3 regions of the Enterobacter cloacae complex sp. HYC042_NIDB genome follow, and region 3 is predicted to be linked to each of the others. Evidence: predicted binding sites of a transcription regulator. Region 3 holds the regulator's gene; each other region holds the start of a gene.

The links. Region 3 encodes CRP, which controls carbon source genes, mostly activating them, when cyclic AMP is high. Its sites were predicted from a motif close to ATGTGANNNNNNTCACAT; they were not measured.
Region 1: the regulator CRP is predicted to act here: its motif matches at 1,126-1,143, upstream of deoC (deoxyribose-phosphate aldolase).
Region 2: the regulator CRP is predicted to act here: its motif matches at 1,173-1,190, upstream of OKF39_RS12110 (sugar transporter).

The regions. Positions count from the first base shown of each region.
Region 1 covers NZ_CP109650.1:853,144-855,464, forward strand. The annotation lists gene OKF39_RS04115 (YjjI family glycine radical enzyme) at 1-1,011, opposite strand, end outside; gene deoC (deoxyribose-phosphate aldolase) at 1,274-2,053, shown strand; gene deoA (thymidine phosphorylase) at 2,157-2,321, shown strand, end outside.
Region 2 covers NZ_CP109650.1:2,526,012-2,528,332, forward strand. The annotation lists gene OKF39_RS12110 (sugar transporter) at 1-1,097, opposite strand, end outside; gene OKF39_RS12115 (PhzF family phenazine biosynthesis protein) at 1,275-2,063, shown strand; gene OKF39_RS12120 (PhzF family phenazine biosynthesis protein) at 2,090-2,321, shown strand, end outside.
Region 3 covers NZ_CP109650.1:4,503,868-4,506,188, reverse strand. The annotation lists gene OKF39_RS21645 (YccS/YhfK family putative transporter) at 1-1,055, opposite strand, end outside; gene crp (cAMP-activated global transcriptional regulator CRP) at 1,113-1,745, opposite strand; gene OKF39_RS21635 (OsmC family protein) at 2,057-2,321, shown strand, end outside.

The DNA of each region.
Region 1 (2,321 bases), 1.1 Mb from region 3:
TTTCCCGTAACGCCCCGCCATGCCTGCTTTCTCACACAGTCCGTTCACCGCTTCGGCAAGACCGTACATGCCAAACATCGGCACAAACCGATCGGCATCAATCAGCCCCTCTTTCACCAGGAAGCTATTCTCAAAGAAGCCGGATTGCCCGTACAGAAAATCGCAGCGCGCATCGATGATGGCGATTTGCTGCTGGCAGTAGTGCGGTAGCGTGCGGGTGAAGAAGTCGTCAATGGATGTGCTGTGTTCGGCGATTGTCTTGAGGTTAAGGCGCACCAGGGTGCTGCCACCGCCCGCCAGCGGCAGAGAGTTGTAACAGCTCACCACGCCAAAACGGCCTTTTGTGAAAATTTTATCATTCACCGGGCCGTTTGAAATATGCGGTTTGCTGCATTCACAAATGTTTTTTGCCACCTCAAGCAGTAAATCGTCTGGGGTGATCTCAGGATCGTAGATAAAGGTCAGATTGGGCGCAACCTGCTTCAGTTCAGCATCTGCACGCAGAATGGCACGGGTGACAGGGCCGTCGGTGGGCCCGATGTTGGCGTGCATAAACGCATCGGGCAGCGTTCTGTCGAGATAGCGCCAGAAACGTTTTATTCGGCTATCGATTTCTTCTTGTGTTAGAATTCTAACATACGGATTCAGTAGCGCATCAAGCTGCCCCAGATAGACCGGCATTGATGTCACTGAAGGAACATGGTGATAGAGAATAGTTAACAGAGAGAGGGCGTCATCAAGATCTTTCGCGCCTTCCAGCTCCAGCCATTCCGAACCGTTAGCCAGGAATTTTTCATAATCCGGCAGCACGTAACGCGGTTTGTAGGGGGCATGACCTTCGTACATGTCGCAGATAAACCCCTCGTCCAGCGCGGCGCGTGCGGCCGGAGATAGCGTCGGGTAGGGCAGATAATTTTCCGCTTCCAGCGCCAGAAAATGACGTTTTTGCTCCGGGGTTAACACCGGGCTTGTCACAATGTGCTGGCAACGTTGTTGCAGGGCGTCGGGCATGTTCACTTCCTTGAATGTTCTGCGGATGATGAACGGATTGTAGGAAGCCAGCCTGCCGGCGCTTTTGATCCAACAAGGGGTATCGCTGCTTTAGTCAGCAATTTGCACGCTAAAGTTTGAAGAAGATCTCATTACAGTAATGCAAATTTGTACGCAGTTTTCATTAACTGTGATGAATGTCGAAGTGTGGATGCGGGTGAATGTTAGAATACTCACAGACCCGCAAGGTAAAATTTATACGGCACTGCCGTTGGAGAATGTTATGACCGATTTAACTGCAAGCAGCCTGCGCGCGTTGAAGCTGATGGACCTGACCACCCTGAACGATGACGACACCAATGAAAAAGTCATCGCCCTGTGCCATCAGGCAAAAACGCCAGTGGGTAACACCGCCGCCGTCTGTATCTACCCGCGCTTTATCCCGATTGCCCGCAAAACGCTGAAAGAGCAGGGCACGCCGGACGTGCGCATTGCAACCGTGACTAACTTCCCGCACGGCAATGACGACATTGAGATTGCGCTGGCGGAAACCCGCGCGGCAATTGCCTACGGCGCAGACGAAGTTGACGTGGTGTTCCCGTACCGCGCGCTGATTGCCGGCAACGAGCAGGTCGGTTTTGACCTGGTGAAAGCCTGTAAAGACGCGTGTGCGGCGGCAAACGTGCTGCTCAAAGTGATCATCGAAACCGGCGAGCTGAAAGAAGAGGCGCTGATTCGTAAGGCGTCAGAAATCTCCATCAAAGCTGGCGCAGATTTCATTAAAACCTCTACCGGTAAAGTGCCGGTCAATGCGACCCCGGAAAGCGCGCGCATCATGATGGAAGTTATCCGCGATATGGGCGTATCCAAAACCGTTGGCTTCAAGCCTGCGGGCGGCGTACGTACCGCGGAAGACGCGCAGCAGTTCCTGGCGATTGCCGACGAACTGTTTGGCGCTGAGTGGGCTGACTCCCGCCACTACCGCTTCGGCGCGTCCAGCCTGCTGGCAAGCCTGCTGAAGGCGCTGGGTCACGGCGACGGTAAGAGCGCAAGCAGCTACTGATTGCCAGACAATGCCGGATGGCGCTTCGCTTATCCGGCCTACAGGATCGCAGGGCGGGTAAGCGTACCCGCCGCCATTCACCCGATTCCGCATGGGGGTTACCGTGTTTCTCGCACAAGAAATTATTCGTAAAAAACGTGATGGTCTTGCTTTAAGCGACGAAGAAATTCGCTTCTTCATCAACGGCATTCGTGACAACACCGTCTCAGAAGGGCAGATTGCGGCTCTGGCGATGACCATTTTCTTCCACGATATGTCGATGCCTGAG
Region 2 (2,321 bases), 2.0 Mb from region 3:
CCAATCGCCGACATCGATACGTACAGGCTAATCTGATTGCCCACCAGCGCCCCCGCGCCAATCCCCAGATTGAATATCCCCGAGAACAGCGACATCGCCACGTCCGTGGCATCCGGCGCCAGGGCCAGGACTTTCACCTGCATGCCGAGACCAATAATCATGATCGCCACGCCCCAGAACAGGCTCAGGATCGCCAGCTGGCTTTCGCTGCCTGACGCAGGCAGCAGCAGCACCAGGCACGCCAGCAGCAGGCCGATGGCGCTGCTCACCAGCAAGGAGGCATGCTGGTTACCCAGTTTACCAAACAGCACGCTGCCAATAATGCCCGCGCCGCCGAGAATGAGCAGTAAGAGGGTGGCAAAGTTTGCGCTAAAGCCCGCGACCACCTGCACAAACGGTTCAATGTAGCTGTACGCCGTGTAGTGCGCGGTGACCACGATAACGGTAAGCAGGTAGATACTCAGCAGCGCCGGGCGACGCATCAGCAGCGGCAGGCTTTTCAGCGAGCCGGAGTGTTCGCTTGGCAGCGCGGGCAGCAGCTTAATCAGACACACCAGCGTCACCAGCGCGCCCATGCCGATGGCAAAGAAGGTGGTACGCCAGCCGAAGTACTGTCCCACGATGCGGCCAATGGGCAGCCCCAGCACCATCGCCAGCGCGGTACCGGTGGCAATCAGGCTCAAGGCCTGGGCGCGTTTACCCGCCGGCGCGAGCCGAATAGCCAGCGACGCGGTGATCGACCAGAATACCGCGTGGGCAAAGGCAATGCCGATGCGGCTAATGACCAGCACCGTAAAATTCCACGCTATAAACGACAGGACATGGCTGGCAATGAACAGGGCAAACAGGCCGATCAACAGCCTGCGCCGCTCCATCTGGCTGGTCAGCAACATAAACGGCAAAGACATCAGCGCCACCACCCAGGCGTAGATAGTTAACATAATCCCCACCTGCGCCGTTTCCATCTGGAAGCTTTCTGCTATGTCAGACAACAGCCCAACCGGAACAAATTCTGTGGTGTTAAAAATAAATGCGGCAATGGCCAGCGTGACCACGCGTAGCCACGCGACCCTGCGGGAAACTGTGTTCGTTGTCATAGGGATGTCGGAGATTCGTTGCTGGAAAGATGAGAAGGCGATCTTAAAACGTCATACGGCGAAAACTCAATCATTATGTGACGCAGATCTCAATATTTACCTTATGAAAGCGGTAGCCGGGGGCGTTGTTTTCATTGAATATAAAAGTACAACACAGCAAAGACAGGCGGTAAGACAATGCAGGAGATTGATTTTTATCTGGTAGATGCGTTCTGCAATACCTCGTTCGGCGGCAATCCGGCAGCGGTTTGCCCGCTGAACGAATGGCTGCCGGATGAAACGTTACTGAAAATGGCGCAGCAGCATAATCAGTCGGAAACCGCATTTTTCGTCTGCACTAAGGGCGGCATTGAGCTACGCTGGTTTACCACGCTCACTGAAGTCAATCTCTGCGGTCACGCCACCCTGGCCGCCGCGCACGTTCTGTTTAATGAACTCGATTACCCCGACTCGCGGATCCACTTTGATACCGCCTCTGGCCGACTGACGGTCAGCCGGGAGGGAGAGTGGATGACGCTGGACTTCCCGGCGTGCCCGACCCGAGAAGAGACGCCGCCGCCGGAGATGCTCGCGGCGCTCGGTATCCGCCATTACGTTGAAGCCCGTAAAGGCCGCGCCTGGGTGATTGTGCTGGAAAATCCCCGGCAGGTTGAAGCGCTTGCGCCGCGCTTTTCGGCGATGACGCCGGGCGAGCATAAAGTGAGCGTGACGGCACCGGGTGAAGGGGAATATGACTTTGTCAGCCGCTTCTTCTCACCGGGCGTTGCCGTTCCGGAAGATCCGGTGACTGGATCCGCGCACACGATGCTGATCCCCTACTGGAGCGAAAAGCTGGGGAAAACGGCAATGTTTGCCCGTCAGGTTTCGGCGCGCGGCGGGGATGTACGCTGCGAGCTGAAAGGGGAGCGCGTATTAATGAGCGGTCAGGCGTCGTGCTACCTGAAAGGCACTGTGTATCTGCGCTAAAACTGATAACAAAAGAGGAAGAGACAATGCGGGAAATTGATTTTTATCTGGTGGATGCCTTCAGCGACAAAACCTTTGGCGGCAACGCGGCAGCGGTATGTCCTCTGGAAGAATGGCTGCCGGACGAGACGCTTCTCAAAATGGCACAGCAGCATAACCAGTCGGAAACCGCGTTTTTTGTGCGAACCGACGGCGGATTTGAACTGCGCTGGTTCACCACGCTGCATGAAATTAACCTCTGCGGCCATGCGACCCTCG
Region 3 (2,321 bases):
GCCGGCAGCAGCGGCAGACGTTTCTGTTTATCCGCCATCAGGTCACGGGAATAAAGCGGGCGCTGGGTGCGCAGCACGCGGGCGATGCGGCTGAAGTGCCAGGCGGCAAACTGGCCGACCGGGTTATCCGGGTGCTGACGGGCGATTTTCTCCAGCGCGCCGAGCTGTTTGTCCATGTTAAAGCGCGTGGGGTAGCGGTGGTAGAGAATATCATCGGCCAGCACCCGCAGGCGCGCGGAGACGGTTTGTGCGTTCCAGCGGATCACCGCTTCGGCATGGCTGCGCTCAACCAGCTTTTGCACCTCCTGCGGGTGGTGAAGGCTAACGGAGATATGCTCCTGAAGATCCAGCCCCACCTGGAAGGTGCGCAACAGCCGTTTATATTCGTGGTTCTTGTTGGCGGCGAGCATATGCAGCTGCTGATAGCACTGGCTTATCAGGTCTACCACCTTTTGCTGGCGCGTCAGCAATGGCGGTAAGGATTTTTCCGGATCCGTATGCTGGGTGAGCAGGGTGTATTTGGCTTCACAGTAATCCGCAAGCTGCACGTAGAGCAGGCTCAGAGATTCGCGCAGCGGCTGCTCCCGCCACAGCCAGAACCAGAACCAGTTAAACAGCCCGTACCACAGCGTGCCGAGGGCGTAGATCAGCAGCGGCTCCCACACGGGCATATTACCGGCGAGGCTCAGGGTGAAGATGGCCGCAATGAGTGACGCGGGAAGCAGCCGGGCATGGAGCGAGCTGATTTCGGCGGTGACGCCGAGGGTCATCGCCAGCACGGTCAGGATCAGCGGCAGGGGAATATCGCGAGCCAGCAGAAGCTGCACCGCGAGGCTACAGCCAGCAAACAGCGAGCCGCCAATTATCAGACGTTTGAAAAAGCGTTTATGGGGCGTGTCCAGACCGGCAATGTTGCAGCAGGCGGGGACGAGAGAAAACAGCAGGCCCTGCTGAAGATGTCCCAGGATCAGGCCCACGGCCACGGGAAGACACAGCACCAGCGTTTGTCGTAGTGCGTAGTTAACTTCCGGGTGATAGATCAGCCTGCGCCACATGGGGAATAGAGACAAAAACGGCGTGACACCTCGCGATGGCACGCCGTTTAGGCAGGATTAACGGGTTCCGTAAACCACGATGGTTTTACCGTGGGCGGAGATCAGGTTTTGATCTTCCAGCATTTTCAGAATACGGCCCACCGTTTCGCGGGAGCAACCGACGATCTGACCGATTTCCTGACGGGTAATTTTAATTTGCATGCCGTCCGGGTGGGTCATCGCGTCTGGCTGTTTCGCCAGGTTCAGCAGAGTCTGCGCGATACGGCCAGTCACGTCCAGGAAGGCGAGGTTACCCACTTTCTCTGACGTCACCTGCAGACGGCGCGCCATCTGGGAAGAAAGACGCATCAGGATGTCAGGGTTAACCTGAATCAGCTGACGGAATTTCTTATAAGAAATTTCAGCCACTTCACATGCTGTCTTTGCACGAACCCAGGCGCTACGTTCCTGGCCTTCTTCAAACAGGCCCAGTTCACCGATAAAATCGCCCTGGTTCAGATAGGAAAGGATCATCTCTTTGCCTTCCTCATCTTTGATCAGCACTGCCACCGAGCCTTTGACGATGTAATACAAGGTTTCCGCTTTTTCACCCTGGTGAATCAGCGTGCTCTTCGATGGGTACTTATGAATGTGGCAATGAGACAAGAACCATTCGAGAGTCGGGTCTGTTTGCGGTTTGCCAAGCACCATGCGCTGTTATCCTCTGTTATAAGCTGTCACCAGAGTCATCAGATGCATCCGGACTCTGGGGTTGCAATCGAATTCTTACCCATACCCTGGGAAGTCGGCTGTCGTAACGTTTCGCAGCCAGTAAAGTTTGATGTCCTCTGCATACATGTGTAACGTCAATGTATTACTGTAGCATCCTGAGTGTTTTAGCATAGCTTTTGCCGCGTGTCTCCTGGTGTCTCGCTTCAGCATGATGCAGGTCGCCTTCCATTGCGAGAAATGTAACGCACGCGTAATCTGTCACCAAAAATGCAACGTTGGAGTTAATGAATATGCAAGCGCGCGTGAAGTGGGTTGAAGGTTTAACGTTCCTGGGCGAGTCCGCATCAGGACACCAGATTTTGATGGATGGTAACTCCGGCGATAAAGCCCCAAGCCCAATGGAAATGGTGCTGATGGCGGCAGGCGGATGCAGCGCGATTGACGTGGTGTCGATTCTGCAAAAAGGCCGTCATGACGTGACGGATTGCGAGGTTAAACTCACCTCAGAACGTCGCGAAGAGGCGCCACGCCTGTTCACCCACATTAATCTGCACT